2 regions of the Aliihoeflea sp. genome follow, and region 2 is predicted to be linked to the other one. Evidence: riboswitches for the same ligand, from Rfam matches in the RefSeq annotation. Region 2 holds a riboswitch; the other holds the start of a gene.
The links. Region 2 has a riboswitch for cobalamin ahead of ACT6QU_RS13205 (ribonucleoside-diphosphate reductase subunit alpha). Riboswitches for the same ligand answer to the same signal wherever they lie in the genome.
Positions count from the first base shown of each region.

Region 1: linked by a shared signal. The riboswitch ahead of ACT6QU_RS11930 (TonB-dependent receptor plug domain-containing protein) and the one ahead of ACT6QU_RS13205 (ribonucleoside-diphosphate reductase subunit alpha) in region 2 are both predicted to bind cobalamin.

Region 1 is NZ_JBQVMV010000009.1:61,088-68,940, forward strand. Features, by position in the region: gene ACT6QU_RS11925 (ABC transporter substrate-binding protein) at 1-24, opposite strand, end outside; gene ACT6QU_RS11930 (TonB-dependent receptor plug domain-containing protein) at 210-2,096, opposite strand; cobalamin riboswitch at 2,245-2,444, opposite strand; gene ACT6QU_RS11935 (ABC transporter substrate-binding protein) at 2,723-4,387, shown strand; gene ACT6QU_RS11940 (ABC transporter permease) at 4,489-5,523, shown strand; gene ACT6QU_RS11945 (ABC transporter permease) at 5,533-6,690, shown strand; gene ACT6QU_RS11950 (dipeptide ABC transporter ATP-binding protein) at 6,695-7,853, shown strand, end outside.
Region 2 is NZ_JBQVMV010000011.1:63,570-71,422, forward strand. Features, by position in the region: gene ACT6QU_RS13205 (ribonucleoside-diphosphate reductase subunit alpha) at 1-2,556, opposite strand, end outside; cobalamin riboswitch at 2,661-2,871, opposite strand; gene ACT6QU_RS13210 (MFS transporter) at 2,920-4,224, opposite strand; gene ACT6QU_RS13215 (N-acyl amino acid synthase FeeM domain-containing protein) at 4,436-5,227, shown strand; gene ACT6QU_RS13220 (DUF3096 domain-containing protein) at 5,311-5,454, shown strand; gene ACT6QU_RS13225 (aa3-type cytochrome c oxidase subunit IV) at 5,533-5,760, shown strand; gene ACT6QU_RS13230 (Re/Si-specific NAD(P)(+) transhydrogenase subunit alpha) at 5,821-7,026, shown strand; gene ACT6QU_RS13235 (proton-translocating transhydrogenase family protein) at 7,026-7,442, shown strand; gene ACT6QU_RS13240 (NAD(P)(+) transhydrogenase (Re/Si-specific) subunit beta) at 7,453-7,853, shown strand, end outside.

The DNA of each region.
Region 1 (7,853 bases), on a different contig from region 2:
GTCGGCGGCGTGGGCAGAGCTCATGCCAATAGTGGCAAAGCATGCGAGAAGCACCCCCCTCTGGCCTGCCGGCCATCTCCCCCTCAAGGGGGGAGAACATGCTCGTCGCCGAAGCGCTTGATCTCCCCCCTTGAGGGGGAGATGGCCGGCAGGCCAGAGGGGGGTAGTGACAAAGCACCCACCTTCACGATCTGCCGAACCGTTTTGCATCAGAACCTCGACTTGAAGCCGGCGAAGGCGCCGAAGCCGGGCGTGTTGTAGCCGCGGACGGTCTGGTAGTCCTGGTCGAGCAGGTTTTCGGCGCGGACGTAGAACTCGGTGCTTTCGGTTGCCTGGTAGGCCACCTTGGCGTTGACGAGTACGTAGTCGTCGAGTTCGAAGGCACCGGCATCCACCGTGTCGACCGCGATCTTGGCGTCGGCGGAGATCGTCCACTTTTCCGCCGGGCGGTAGGCTGCCGACAGGCCGATCTCGTGGCGGGGGACGCGGACGGTGCGATTGCCGTTGGCGTCGCGGGTGGAGGTGTAGGTGTAGGCTGCGCCGAGAGCCAGCCACTCGTTGACGTCGTAGATGACGGAAGCTTCGACGCCGCGCTGCTTCGACGTACCATCCGTCTGCTCGTACGTGAAACCTGTGCCAACGTTGTTGACGATCAGGTCGTCGATATCGAGGTAGAAGAACGTGACGTCGAGAACCGCACGATCATCGAGCAAGCGCTGCTCCACTCCGACGTCGAAGGAAACGCTGGTTTCGGGCTGAAGGGTTGGGTCGCCGACGGATGGTCCTCCCGTAAACGAGGGCGGGGCGAACAGTTCGTAGAGGCTTGGAGCCCTGAATCCGGTTCCGAGCGACGAGTGGATGCGTGTGCCAGTGTCGAACTCGTAGGAACCGGTAGCTCGATAGGTCGTGTAGCTACCGAACTCGGAATGGCTGTCGTGGCGAAGACCCCCGGTGAACACGAAGCCGGCCACCGGTTCGGCGACGATCTGGCCCCATACGCCTGTCAGAGAGAAATCATTGTCCGTGTCCGTGCCGAAATTGTCGGTGATTCGGGCATCCTGCTGCTCGTGGTCGGCGCCGTACTGCAGCGTCAGCCAGTCGTTCGCATCGAACGCGCCCTGATAGTCGAACTTTGTGCGACGGCCGCCATAGTCAGCATCGAATGGACCGAACGCCGATGCCGAGCGGATGCGGCGATCGATGTTGAAAGCCTGCACGGAGAACTGGTTTCGGAGACGCCCGTCCAACAGATCGACGTTGAAGCCGGCGCGTCCAGCCACTTGCCTGCTGAGATTGCGATTAATCCCCAGCGGATCGTCGGCCGGTGGAGAAGCGAAATCCTCATCATACTCGGCCTTCGCATCGATGTAGAGCAATGACCCGAACACCGACACGGCCTCGTTCACGCGGTACTCGCCCGCGGCGTCGAAGGTGACGTTCTCGTAGCCGTCGCGCTCGCTTCCAGCCGCCGCCGCCGAGATGCCGTCGGTGCGGAAGCCGGCGATGTTGATGGCGGCTTTGGCGTCTTCGTTGGCGGCGCGCAGGCCGTAGGAGCCGCGGGCGGTGCCGAAGGAGCCGCCTTCGCCGTGCAGGAGATGCGTCACGCCCGGCTCGATGTCGCCGAGCGTCGACAGGCCGATGACGCCGGCGATGGCGTCGGAGCCGTAGAGGGTCGATTGCGAGCCCTTCAGCACCTCGATCGTGTCGATGCCGGACGAGAGGAGATACTGGTAGGAGGTCTGGACCTGCGGGCTGGTCGGGTCCGAAATGTCGATGCCGTTATAGAGTGTCTTGACGTAGCGGCGTGGTGCGCCGCGCACCGAGAGCGAGCCTTCGCCGCCGGGGCCGCCGGGGGTGGAGATGGAAATGCCGGGCAGGCGGTCGAGATAGTCGATGACGAGCGGCTGCGACTTTTCCTCGATCTCCTCGCGGGAGACGGTCTCGACGCGCGAGCCGGTCTTGGTCGCGTCGGTCGGCGCGCGGTTGGGCGTGACGACGATCTGCGGCAGTTCGGTGAACTGGGCGTGTGCCGGCAGGCTTGCCAGAATGGCGATGGCGGAGACGGCGCAGGCCGTGCCGAAATTGGAAATATGCATTCGATCCCCCGTGCCGGCCACGTGTCGCGGGCGGCAGCTCAAGCTTCTCAACGATGCTGGGAAAAGGAACCGTTGCAGCCCCGATATCGCCAGCGATGACAGAAGTCACCACTGCGAAACACAGCCCCGGACACGCCCCGCATCCGGCAAAAGGTGACACTCGAGGCAGGTTTCCTGGCTCGCGCTTCGGCGGATCATTCCCCTTCCCGGGCGAGCCCAGTGGGTTGTCGAATGTCCTCGGCGCTTACAGTTGCGGGGGCAGCCACGGCTCGGACGAAGCTTCGTCCTTCCGTATTCCCTCTTAGCCAGCGTCCGACGACGCTAGGCACCTCAAGCTGTCGGATGGGTAGCAGGGCGAGAAAGCCCGCGTCAATCGGCGCTGTCACCAACTTGTTATCACTGCATGCTTCTGTGGCCCGGCCGCCACTTGGGTGGCAGGCGACGTAACGTCAATTTTTGTCGCATCAGTGGCGAAAAAGCGCCATCCATGTCGCATTTGCGCGGTTAGCGGCAGGCGTTGCGGGGCACATTCAGCGCCGAACATCCTGATCCGGCATCGTTTTTGACAATGACGGGCCGATACGGGATGCTAGGGGTTCAGGCAAAAATAATGGGAGATGACAGTCATGAGGTTCTTCAAGAGCGAAGGCGATCGCGTTCCCGCGCATATCGAAAAGATGGCGGAAGAGGCCAAGGCCGGCGATCTGGACCGTCGCGAATTCCTGGCGCTGGCCAGCACCTTCGGCGCGACAACGGCGCTTGCCTACTCGATGCTTGGCATGGCGATGCCGGGCAAGGCGCTTGCGCAGGACGCAGGCGAGCCCGTCACCGGTGGCACGCTGCGCGTCGCCATGTTCGTCAAGGCCAACAAGGACCCGCGCACGGCCGACTGGTCCGAAATCGCCAACGGCATGCGCCAGTCGCTCGAGCCGCTGGTCAAGTATACCCGTGACTTCACCTTCGAAGGCCGGCTGCTGGAAAGCTGGGAAGTCAACGAGGACGCGACCGAATACATCCTCAACGTGCGCCAGGGCGTGACCTGGACGAATGGCGACGAATTCAATGCGGACGACGTCATCTACAATCTGACGCGCTGGGCCGACCAGGAAGCCGAAGGCAACTCGATGGCGACGCGCGTCTCATCGATGATCGATCCGGAGACCAAGAAGCTGCGCGAAGGCGCGATCGAGCGCGTCGACGATTACACGATCAAGCTGACGCTGCCCGAGCCGGACGTGTCCATCATTCCCGGCTTCGCCGACTATCCGGCGCTGATCGTCCATCCGACCTTCGACGAGACCGGCGCGGACTGGGTGGCGAACCCGATCGGCACCGGGCCGTTCGAACTCGTGTCCTATTCGGTCGGTGACCGCATCGTCTTCCAGCGCCGCACCAATGGCGCGTGGTGGGACGGCGAGGCCTATCTCGACGGCATCGAGTTCATCGACTATGGCACCGATCCGGCGGCGATGGTTTCGGCCTTCGAATCCGGCGAGGTCCACACCAATTACGAGACGACGTCGGACTATCTCGACATCATGGACGGCATCGGGCTCGTGCGGTCGGAAGTCATGACGGGCACGACGCTGTGCATCCGCATGAACGTCGACAATGCGCCCTATGACGACCAGAACGTGCGCAAGGCCGTGCAGTATGGCGTCGACAACAACGTCATTCTCCAGCTCGGCATCGACAATGCCGGCGAGAAGGCCGACAACTACCACGTCGCGCCGATCCAGCCGGACCACGTCGAGATTGCCACGCATGAGCGCGATGTCGAGCGCGCCAAGCAATTGATGGAAGAAGCCGGCCAGATGGATTTCGAGCACGAAATCATCTCGGTCGACGAAACCTGGCACCGCAATTCGTGCGATGCCGTCGCCGCGCAGCTTCGCGATGCCGGCTTCAAGGTGAAGCGGACGGTGCTGCCGGGCTCGACCTTCTGGAACGACTGGACGAAGTATCCCTTCTCCGCCACGAACTGGAACATGCGCCCGCTCGGCATCCAGGTCATCGCGCTCGCCTACAAGTCCGGCGGAAGCTGGAACGAGACGGCTTTTGCGAACGAAGAGCTCGACGGGCTGATCGCCCAGGGCCTGGCGATCGGGGATTCGGAAGAGCGCAAGGAAGTGATGGGCAAGATCGAGACGATCATCCAGGACTCGGGCATCATCATCCAGCCCTACTGGCGCACGCTCTACAACCACTCGGTCGAGGCAGTGAAGAATCACGGCATGCACCCGACCTTCGAGATCGATCTCGGCAAGGTGTGGCTGGCCGAAGGCGCCTGATCACGCGCTTGCGACGCGAAATGCGGAGGCCGCGACCCGGCCTCCGCTAGACTGCTTCGGGAACATAACAATAAAACCCCAACCAGAACGGCAGGGGGCACATGCTGTCATTCATCCTACGGCGTCTCGGCGTCATGGCACTCACCATGGTCTGCCTGACGCTGGTGGTGTTCTTCCTCGTCAATCTGGAGCCGAATTTGCGGCGCCTGTCGATCAGCCAGATCGACATGCGGTCCTCGGACGCGCAGATCGAGCAATGGCTGGTCAATAACGGGTATCGCGAGCCGTTCTTCGTTCGCTACGGCCAGTGGCTCGGCGTGGTGCCCAAGCATCCGGCGACCAATGCCGCAGGCGAGCCGCAACCGCGGTTCAGCTACTGCTCCGGCCCGATGGAGCCGGGCTATTCGGGCATCATCCAGGGCGACTGGGGCTGTTCGACCAAGTTCCGTACGTCGGTCGAGGACAGGCTGTTCCCGGCGCTGGCGGCGACGGGCAAGCTGATGTTCTGGGTGATGGTGACGATGGTCCCCATCGCGCTTTTGATGGGTATCCTCGCGGGGATGCGGGAGGGCACGCGGACGGACCGCACCTTGTCGGTTGCCGCGATCACCACGACAGCCACGCCCGAATACGTCTCGGGCGTCATCTTCACGGTGATCTTCGCTTCATGGCTCGGCTGGCTCAACGGCTCGGCCGCGAGCGCGACTAATCAGGGCATCACCTTCAATAATTTCACCTTGCCGGTGATGACCATGGCGATCTACGGCATCGGCTACATCGCCCGCATGACGCGCGCCTCGATGGTCGAGGTGATGACGCAGCAATATATCCGCACGGCGCGGCTGAAGGGTCTCGGCTTTTCGACCGTCGTCATCAAGCACGCGCTGCGCAACGCGCTGATCGCGCCGTTCACGGTCATCATGCTGCAGTTTCCATGGCTCTTGACCGGCGTCGTCATCGTCGAGGTGATGTTCCGCTACCAGGGGTTCGGCTTCACGCTGGTGGAGGCGGCCGGCAATAACGACATCGACATGCTTCTCGGCTGTTCGCTCGTCTCGGTCTTCGTGGTCTTGTTCACGCAGCTCATCTCCGACGTCGGCTATGCCTATCTCAATCCGCGCATTCGCGTTCAGTAGGGGGCGGGCATGGAGCACGAATATTTGAGCGCATTCGGCATTCTGACCGGCGTCCTCGCCAGGTTCTGGCCGGTCTGGATCGCGCTTGCCATCGTCCTCGGCGCGAGCTTCGCGTTCCGCAAACGGCTTGGTCTTTACGGCGAACTCTTCGGCAATCCGGTCGGCGTGGTCGGCGTGACGATCTGCTATTTCTGGCTGTTCACGGCGATCTTTGCCGGCACCATCGCGCCGTTCGATCCGCTCGGCCAGATGCTGATGATGAAGGACGCGCTGCCCGGTGCGATCGAGACGGAATCCGGCCAGGCCTATCTGTTCGGCGGTGACCGGCTGGCGCGAGACATCTTCTCGCGCACCATCTATGGCAGCCAGATCGTGCTCCTGATTGCGCCGGCGGCGACGGGATTCGCGCTCATGGTGGGCACGACGCTGGGGCTGCCGGCTGGCTATTATGGCGGGCGGATCGACTCGTTCCTGTCATTCCTCGCCAATCTCGTCCTAGCTTTCCCGGTGATCCTGCTCTTCTATCTGCTGGTCACCCCCGGCATCATGGAAACGCCGATCCCCTATGCGATGGCGGGGCTGTTCTTCCTGTTCCCGATCATTTTCTTCGCCACGCTCTTCTATACCCGCAACAAGCACCGGCCGGGCCTGCTCGCGATCCAGCTCGGGCTGACATTTCTGATCGGCGGCTGGATCTATGCGGGGCTGGTGTTCGACGCCGACCCGCTTCGTCTCATCCGTATTTCGCCGAACGAGCTCAACATCTTCGTCGCGGTGGTGTTCGCATCGAGCCCCGGCGTCTTCCGCATCGTGCGAGGGCTGGTGATGGACATCAAGACGCGCGACTACGTGGCGGCGGCGCAGACGCGGGGCGAGACGCCCTGGTACATCATGCTGTGGGAAGTGCTGCCCAATGCGCGCGGGCCGCTGATCGTCGATGCGTGCCTGCGCATTGGCTACACGACGATCCTGCTCGGCACGCTCGGCTATTTCGGCCTCGGCCTGTCGCCCGAAAGTCCCGATTGGGGAACGGCGATCAAGGATGCGAGCCGCCTTTTGCGCGCCTATGTGCATCCCGCGCTTCCGCCGGTCATTGCGCTGATGAGTTTCGTTCTGGGTCTCAATCTGCTGGCGGATGCGCTGCGCGAGCAATCGTTGAAGGATTGATGCCATGAACGAGACCGTCAAATCCTCCACCGTCGAGGGCGCCGCGCCGATCCTGGAGATCGAGAACCTGTCCATCTCCTTCTTCACCAAGCGCGGGGAAATCCCGGCGGTGATGGATTTTTCCTGCTCGGTCATGCCGGGCGAGGCAATGGGGATCGTGGGGGAGTCCGGGTGCGGGAAGTCGACCGTGTCGCTCGGCATCATGCGCGATCTCTCCAATGTCGGGAAGATCGTCGGCGGGCGGATCAAGTTCCAGGGCCGCGACATGGGCGACATGTCGGATGACGAACTTCGCGCCATTCGCGGCAACAAGATCGCGATGATCTACCAGGAGCCGATGGCGAGCCTGAACCCGGCCATGAAGGTCGGCAAGCAGTTGATGGAAGTGCCGATCATCCACGAGAAGGTTTCCAAGAAGGAAGCCTATGACCGCGCGCTCGACATGCTGACGGCCGTGCGGCTGCCGGACCCCGCGCGCATCATGGATTCCTATCCGCACCAGCTTTCGGGCGGCCAGCAGCAGCGCATCGTCATCGCCATGGCGCTTCTGTCGAAGCCCGCGCTGCTGCTTCTCGACGAGCCGACGACGGCGCTCGACGTAACGGTGGAGGCCGGCATCGTCCAGCTCGTCAAGGATCTCGGCAAGCGCTTCGGCACGTCGATGATCTTCGTGTCGCACAATCTCGGCCTGATCCTCGAGACCTGCGACCGGATAACGGTGATGTATTCGGGCGAGGCGGTGGAGACGGGCTCGATCCGCGATGTCTTCGACCATATGCGCCATCCCTATACGCAGGGGCTTTTCCGCTCGATCCCGCTGCCGGGCGCCGACAAGAACTCGCGGCCGCTGATCGCCATTCCCGGCCAGTTGCCACTGCCGCACGAACGGCCGAAGGGCTGCAATTTCGGCCCTCGCTGCCACCATTTCGTGGAGGGCGTGTGCAACGCCGCCGAAATTCCGATGGTGGTGGTCGAAGGGCATGAAGGGCATTTGAGCCGCTGCGTGCGGTTCGACCAGATCGACTGGGCGGCGCTGCCGGAAGGCGCGAAGACGCAGAAGGAAGCGGTGAAGCCGGGCGCGCCGGTGCTCAAGATCGAGAAGTTGAAGAAGCACTACGAGGTCGCGGCCAATGCGATCTTCGGCGGCGGCGACACGCGCACCG
Region 2 (7,853 bases):
CCAGACGCTGTCGATCTCGAAAGCAGTCGCGTAAAGCGCCTTCAGATCATCGGGAATGCGGTCGATCTGCCCCACCGAACCGTCGAAGTATTTCAGGTCCGAGATCATCACCTCGTCCCACAGCCCGCGCGCCTTCAGATCGCGCACCAGCGCCGCGTTCACGACGGTGAAATCGCCCGACATGTTCGATTTCACGAACAGGTTCTGGTAGGCTGGCTCGATCGATTGCGACACGCCGCAGATGTTGGAGATCGTCGCCGTCGGCGCGATCGCCATCGTGTTGGAGTTGCGCATCCCGACCGTTTTCACCCGCTCGCGCAGTCCGTTCCAGTCAAGGGTCGCGCGCGCGTCCATCTCGACCCCCGGCCGCGCTTCTTCGAGCAACCGGATCGAATCGATCGGCAATATCCCCTTCGACCACAACGAACCGTCGAAGCTTGGATAGCGTCCGCGTTCGGCCGCCAGATCGACCGAGGCCGAGATCGCGTGATAGCTGATCGCCTCCATCGATCGATCCGCGAAATCCGCCGCTGCATCCGAGGCATAGGGAATGCGCAGCGCCTGCAACGCGTCCTGAAAACCCATCAGCCCGAGCCCGACCGGGCGATGGCGAAGGTTCGATTTCCGTGCCTCGGGGATCGTGTAGAAATTGATGTCGACGACATTGTCGAGCATCCGCATCGCGGTCGTGACAGTCTTCGCCATCCGCGCCATGTCGAGGCCGGCTTCGCTGACGTGATTGAGCAGGTTCACCGAACCCAGATTGCACACCGCGACCTCGTCCTTGGACGTGTTGAGCGTGATCTCGGTGCACAGGTTCGACGAATGCACGACGCCGACATGGCCCTGCGGCGAACGGATGTTGCAAGGGTCCTTGAAGGTGATCCACGGATGGCCGGTCTCGAACAGCATGGTCAGCATGCGCCGCCACAGATCGACCGCGCGCACCGTACGGAACACCGCAATCTCGCCCGCCGCAGCCCTTGCCTCATGCGCCTCGTAGGCCGCCTTGAAGGCCGCTCCATAAAGATCGTGCAGATCCGGCACCTCGTCCGGCGAAAACAGCGTCCACTCGGCATTCGCCTCCACGCGCTGCATGAACAGGTCCGGCACCCAGTTCGCCGTGTTCATGTCGTGCGTGCGTCGCCGGTCGTCGCCGGTGTTCTTGCGCAGGTCGAGGAATTCCTCGATGTCGACATGCCAGGTCTCGAGATAGGCGCAGACCGCGCCCTTGCGCTTGCCGCCCTGGTTGACCGCGATCGCCGTGTCGTTCGCCACTTTCAGGAACGGCACCACGCCCTGGCTCTCGCCATTGGTCCCCTTGATATGTGCGCCGAGGCCGCGCACCGGCGTCCAGTCATTGCCGAGCCCGCCGGAATATTTCGCCAGCAGCGCATTGTCCTTCACGCCCTTGAAGATCGCATCGAGATCGTCGCCGATGGTCGTAAGAAAACACGAGGATAGTTGCGGACGCGTCGTGCCCGAATTGAACAAGGTCGGCGTCGACGCCATGAAGTCGAAGGACGAAAGCAGATCATAGAACTCGATCGCACGTGCCTCGCGGTCGATCTCACGCAAGGCAAGCCCCATCGCCACGCGCATGAAGAAGGCCTGTGGCAGCTCGAAACGCTTGCCCTTCGTGTGCAGGAAATAGCGGTCGTAGAGCGTCTGCAGCCCAAGATACTGGAAGTTCAGATCGCGCTCCGGCCTCAGCGCAGCGCCCAGGCGTGCAAGGTCGAAACGCGCAAGTTCCGGATCGATCAGCCCGGCATCGATGCCTGCCCCGATGAAGCCGGGAAAGTACTCCGCATATCGCTCCGCCATCTCGCCTTGCGTCGCCGCGTCCGGCCGCCCGGCAACGAAGCTCAGCGCCTCGCGCCGCAGCCGGTCGAGCAACAGTCGTGCGGATACGTGGCTGTAATCCGGGTCGGTCTCGACCAATGCCCGCGCGGCGAGGATTGGTGCCAGCGAGAGTTCGTCGAGCGTGATGCCGTCATAGAGATTGCGCCGCGTCTCGGTCAGGATCGGCTCCGGCGAAACCGCGGCGAGCCCCGCGCAGGCCTCGTTGACGAGCGCCGTCAGCCGCGCCTCGTCGAGCGGCGCGAGGCTGCCGTCGGCAGCTTTGACGTTGAGCACCGGTGCCCGATCTGCCGTCTTCGGCCGGGCCGCCAGCCGCTCGCGAGCGCGTTCTTCGCGGTAGAGCACATAGGCACGCGCGACCTTGTGATGCTCGCCGCGCATCAGTGCCAGTTCGACCTGGTCCTGGATGTCCTCGATATGGACGATGCGTGCTTCGCCGCCCCGCCTTGCGAGCGCCGATGCCACCTGCGCGGTCAATTCCTCGACGGCGTCGTGAACCCGCCGCGAGCCGGCCGCGCCCGTCCCCTCGACGGCGAGAAACGCCTTGGTCAGCGCGACCGCGATCTTGTTCGGATCGAACGGCGTCAGCGCGCCGCCGCGCCTGATGACGCGATGGCCGACCTCGTCGGTTGGATCTGCGATGAAATGCGGAACCGGGACGGCTCCGCTGAATGGTCGTGTGGCAATGCCCTGCATCTTAATCCCCGTGGCGATGGCGGACGGGGGAGGGCGCACGCATGCTTTGACGGGGTGAATCGATCGCCCGCGGCACACGCACCACCGGGACACCCCGCCCGAGGTTCGTTCAAGCCGTCAGGGCAGGTCTCCTGGCTCGCAGGTCACAGCTCTCGTCGGCCTTCCCGGTGCCGGCGGCACCAGTGGCATCAATCGACGCAAGCTCACTGCTTACAGTTGCGGGGGCAGCGCCGGCATTGCATTTTCGCGCACCGGCTTCCCTCTTAGCTCCCGGGCGGTTGCCCGCCCGGAAGACCCATGACCACCGCATATAGATGGGTATTTGCGGATCGCGTCAACATCTTGTGGAACGCGATCCACAATTCACGCGAGTGCTGCCCGCCGCGTCTCGACGTCGATCGCCCGCGCCGCAATCGCCGCCACCAGCAGAAGACCGGCAAAAAGGCCGATCGCCGCCGCCGTGCTCTCGATGAACAGGTAGACCACGACGGAGGGCGCGAGGAGCCCACCTAGGCGCGCCATCGCGCCGGCGGCACCCATGCCCGTCGCCCGCGAGGCGGTCGGGTAGAGTTCGGGTGTGAAGGCGTAGAGCGCGCCCCATGTGCCGAGAAGCGCAAAGCTCATCAGCAGAAGCGCCGTCGCGATCAGCGCCGGTGTGGCGGCGATGACGAAGAGCGCGCAACCCGCCGCGCTCAGAACGAGGAACCGCGTCAGCGTAGTGCGCCGGCCCCATTTTTCGACTCCGTAGGCGGCGAGCGCATAGCCGGGGATCTGCGCCAGGGCGACGAGGACGAGGAAGCCGTAGCCGCGCACGAAGCCGAAGCCCTCGGTCGCCAGCCGCGCGGGCATCCACACGAAGATGCCGTAATAGGAGATCGAGACGAGGAACCAGCAGGCCAGGATCAGGATCGTGCGACGCCGCAGCGCCGGCGACAGGAGGCCGACGCTCGATGCGGCGGGCGTCGCCGTCAGCTTTGTCTCGCCGAGCGGCGTCTTGCCGTTGGCGACCAGCACCTTGTCCATCACCGCGCGCGCCTCTGGCTCCTTGCCCTGGCGCATCAGGTGCATCGGGGATTCGGGTATCCAGAAGCGCAGGAAAATGCCGACGATGGCCGGCAGCGCGGTGACGAAGAAGATCACCCGCCAGGCATCCGCCACGCCCGCCGAAGCCGCCGCCCACGCGGTCAGCGCCACGGCGACGGTGCCGACCGCCCAGAAGCCTTCGAGCGCCACCAGCCAGCGCCCGCGCCGCGAGGGCGGCAGGAACTCGGCCATCATCGCATAGTCGACCGGCAGCGTGCCGCCGACCGCAAGCCCGGTCATGAAGCGCAGGAAGAGCAGCGTCTGGAAATCCGGCGCGAAGGCCGACGCGATGCCGAACACCGCATCCATCGCCACCGTGCCGATCAGGATGCGCCGGCGCCCGAACCGGTCGGCAAGGCGCCCGAACACCGCCGCGCCGATCAGCATGCCGAGAAAGAAAAGCGTCCCGGTTTGCAGCGCCTGCGGCACCGTCAGCCCGAAGGTCGCCGCGATCGACGCCGCGGTGAAGCCCACCGCCAGCACCTGCATGGCGTCGGCCGTCCACACCAGTCCGAAGACCCCGAGCAGCCTTCGTTGGAAAGGCCCGGTGCCGCCACGCTCCAGAACCGCATCGATCGTCGTCATTCGAAAATCCCCCAATCTGTGAGCGTCGCTCTAGGGGCGCTGTGAAAATTTGTCGAGCGCCGGATGGACTTGCCGGGTCATTTTCAACCTTTCATGGCAGTCAAGCCGTTAACCTTAACCATAGGTAAATGAATCAAGTCGCAGTTTCGGGGTTTTGGAACAGTCGATACGCAGTTACCATTCGGTTAATGGCGGTACGGGGGAATGTGGCATGACAGGACAGGCAGCGGCACTGCGTGCCGAGGCAGACGGCGGGTCCGTTTCGGGCGAGGGGCAATCGGGCGACGGCCAAGGGTCGGCATTCGCGCGCAGCGTGTCGGCTCTTCTGGAGCGGACGGAATATCGGCGCTGCGAAAGCGGCGAGGATCTCGAGGCGATCTACCGCCTCCGCTACAAGGCGTACAAGGCCTACGGCCTCGTCGGGGAAGCTGAAAACGAGCGCATCTGCGATGCGATGGACGACACGCCGAACAGCTACCGTTTCGGCGTCTTCATCGACGGCGAACTCGTCTCGACCGTCCGTCTTCACCACATCACCGCCGCCGAGCCCTGGGGGCCCGTCATGCGGGTCTATTCGGACATGCTGGAGCCGCGGCTTGCCGCCGGTGAGACCTTCGTCAATCCGGGCCAGTTCACGGCCGATCCATCGGTCGCCGGCTCGTTCCGGCTGCTTCCTTATCTCACGCTGCGCCTCGCGGTCATCGCAAATACCTATTTCGATTCCACGAGCTGCGTCTGCCTGATCCGCGACGAGCATGTCGCGTTCTACAAGCGCATCTTCGGCTCGGCGCAGGTCGGCCTCGCGCGGCCCTATCCGCCCTTCACCGTGCCGGTCATGCTCTACGAGTCGAACTGCGAGGAGAACATGGCGAAGACGGTGGCGCGATACCCGTTCTTCCGCTCCACCTTCGCCGAACGTCGGCTTCTCTTCCAGCGCCCGGACGCCGGCGAACTGACGCCGCTCACCGTCCTGCCGACGGCGAAGTATCGCGTCGCGGCCTAGACGGCTGACGCAGCGATATGCTTGCCGCGCCGCGATGTGCGCCTAGCTATTCACCGCAGGGACTTCATTCACGGATATTTTCCATGCCCGATCTCGCACTGACACCCTTGATCTCGCTCATCGCCGGCGTCGTCATCCTGATCATGCCGCGCCTGCTCAACTACATCGTCGCGCTCTATCTCATCGTCATCGGCCTCATCGGCCTCTTTCCAGACATCGTAGGCTAGTTTCCGCGACAATCCTGCCATTGCCCTCAATCACGCTTTTCGTTATCAGCGAACGACAGAATTGCGAGGGAGCCTTCCATGGCAGAAGAACATCATTCCGGCCCGCTCGAGATGGGCGCGGAAATGGACTATCACGAGCACGAGAAGACCTATTCGCTCTTTCTCGAATTCGCGAAATACGGCACGCTCGCCGTGGTCGCGCTCCTGATCGCCATGGCGTTCGGCTTCTTCACGGCAGCCGGCTTCATCTCCTCGACCATCCTCTTCCTGCTCATCTGCGGCCTCGGCGCGATCCTGTTGCGCTGACGGTCGTCGCGGCGGATCGTTTCCGCCGGGGAGTGAGGATCGGCAGTCAGGGAGGGGCCAATGTCGCAGATCGTTTTCGTACCGAGAGAAGTCGAGGGTGGAGAACCGCGCGTCGCGGCATCGCCCGATACCGTCAAGCGGCTGAAGGGGCTCGGCCTCGACGTCGTCGTCGAAGCTGGCGCGGGCACCGCCTCGCGCATCCCGGACGCCGAGTTCGAGAAGGCCGGTGCGCGCATCGGCTCGACTGCCGACGCATCGACCGCCGACATCGTCCTCAAGGTTCGCCGCCCAAACGATACCGAACTCAAATCCTACAAAGAGGGCGCCGCGGTCATCGCCGCGATGGACCCTTACGGCAACGACGCCGCCGTCGCCGCCATGGCCAAGGCCGGCATCTCCGCCTTCGCGATGGAATTCATGCCGCGCATCACGCGTGCGCAGTCGATGGACATCCTCTCGTCGCAGGCCAATCTCGCCGGCTACCAGGCCGTGGTCGACGCGGCGGCCGAATATGACCGCGCCTTGCCGATGATGATGACCGCGGCCGGCACCGTGCCCGCCGCCAAGATCTTCATCATGGGCGTCGGCGTCGCCGGCCTGCAGGCGATCGCGACCGCGCGCCGCATGGGCGCCGTCGTCACCGCGACCGACGTTCGCCCCGCCGCCAAGGAACAGGTCGCCTCGCTCGGCGCGAAGTTCCTCGCCGTGGAGGATGAAGAGTTCAAGGCGGCCGAGACCGCCGGCGGCTATGCCAAGGAAATGTCGAAGGAATACCAGGCGAAGCAGGCCGCGCTGACGGCTGAGCACATCGCCAAGCAGGACATCGTCATCACCACCGCGCTGATTCCCGGTCGGCCCGCGCCGCGCCTGATCTCGGCAGAGATGGTCGCCTCGATGAAGCCCGGCTCGGTCATCGTCGACCTCGCGGTCGAGCGCGGCGGCAATGTCGAGGGCGCGAAGGCGGGTGAAGTCGTGACGACCGCCAACGGCGTCAAGATCGTCGGCCATCTCAACATGGCCGGCCGCGTCGCCGCCTCCGCCTCGCTGCTCTACGCCAAGAACCTCTTCGCCTTCCTGGAGACGCTGGTCGACAAGGAAACGAAGACGCTCGCGATCAAGCCGGACGAGGAACTGGTCAAGGCGACGCTCCTGACCCACGAGGGCCAGGTCGTCCACGCGAATTTCGCCAAGGCCGAGGCCGCGCCCGCTGAGCCTGTGGAACCCGCACCCAAGCCGAAATCCGCTTCGAAGAAGGGGGATGCGTGATGGAAATGACCGCGATGGAACGCGCCATCGAGCAGCTCGAACAGGCAACCGCGGCGCTGCGGCTCGCCTTCTCCGATCTCGAAACCGCCGAAGTGGCCGGCCATGCTGCTGCGGCGGCGACGGGCGGCGCGATCGACCCCTTCGTCTTCCGCTTCGCCATTTTCGTCCTGGCGATCTTCGTCGGCTACTACGTCGTCTGGTCGGTGACGCCGGCGCTGCATACGCCCTTGATGGCCGTCACCAATGCCATCTCGTCGGTCATCGTCGTCGGCGCGCTTCTGGCGGTCGGCATCTCGGCCTCGGGCCTCGCGACCGGCTTCGGTTTCATCGCCCTCATCCTCGCATCGGTGAACATCTTCGGCGGCTTCCTCGTCACCCACCGCATGCTTGCCATGTACAAGAAAAAAGAGAAGTGAGGCGCATTCGATGAGCGAGAACTTCGCCTCCTTCCTCTACCTCGTCTCCGGCGTCCTGTTCATCATGGCGCTGCGCGGCCTGTCGCACCCCACCACCAGCCGCCAGGGCAATCTCTACGGCATGGTCGGCATGGGCATCGCCATCGTCACCACGCTGCTTCTGGCGCGTCCGACCTTAGGCGGCTTCCTGATGATCGTCGTCGGCATCGCCATTGGCGGCGGCATCGGCGCGGTGATCGCCAAGCGCATCCCGATGACGTCCATGCCGCAGCTCGTCGCCGCTTTCCATTCGCTGGTCGGCCTTGCCGCCGTGCTGGTCGCGGCCGCCGCCGTCTATTCGCCGGAAAGTTTCGGCGTCGGCACGGTCGGCCACATCCACACCCAGGCACTGATCGAGATGTCGCTCGGCGT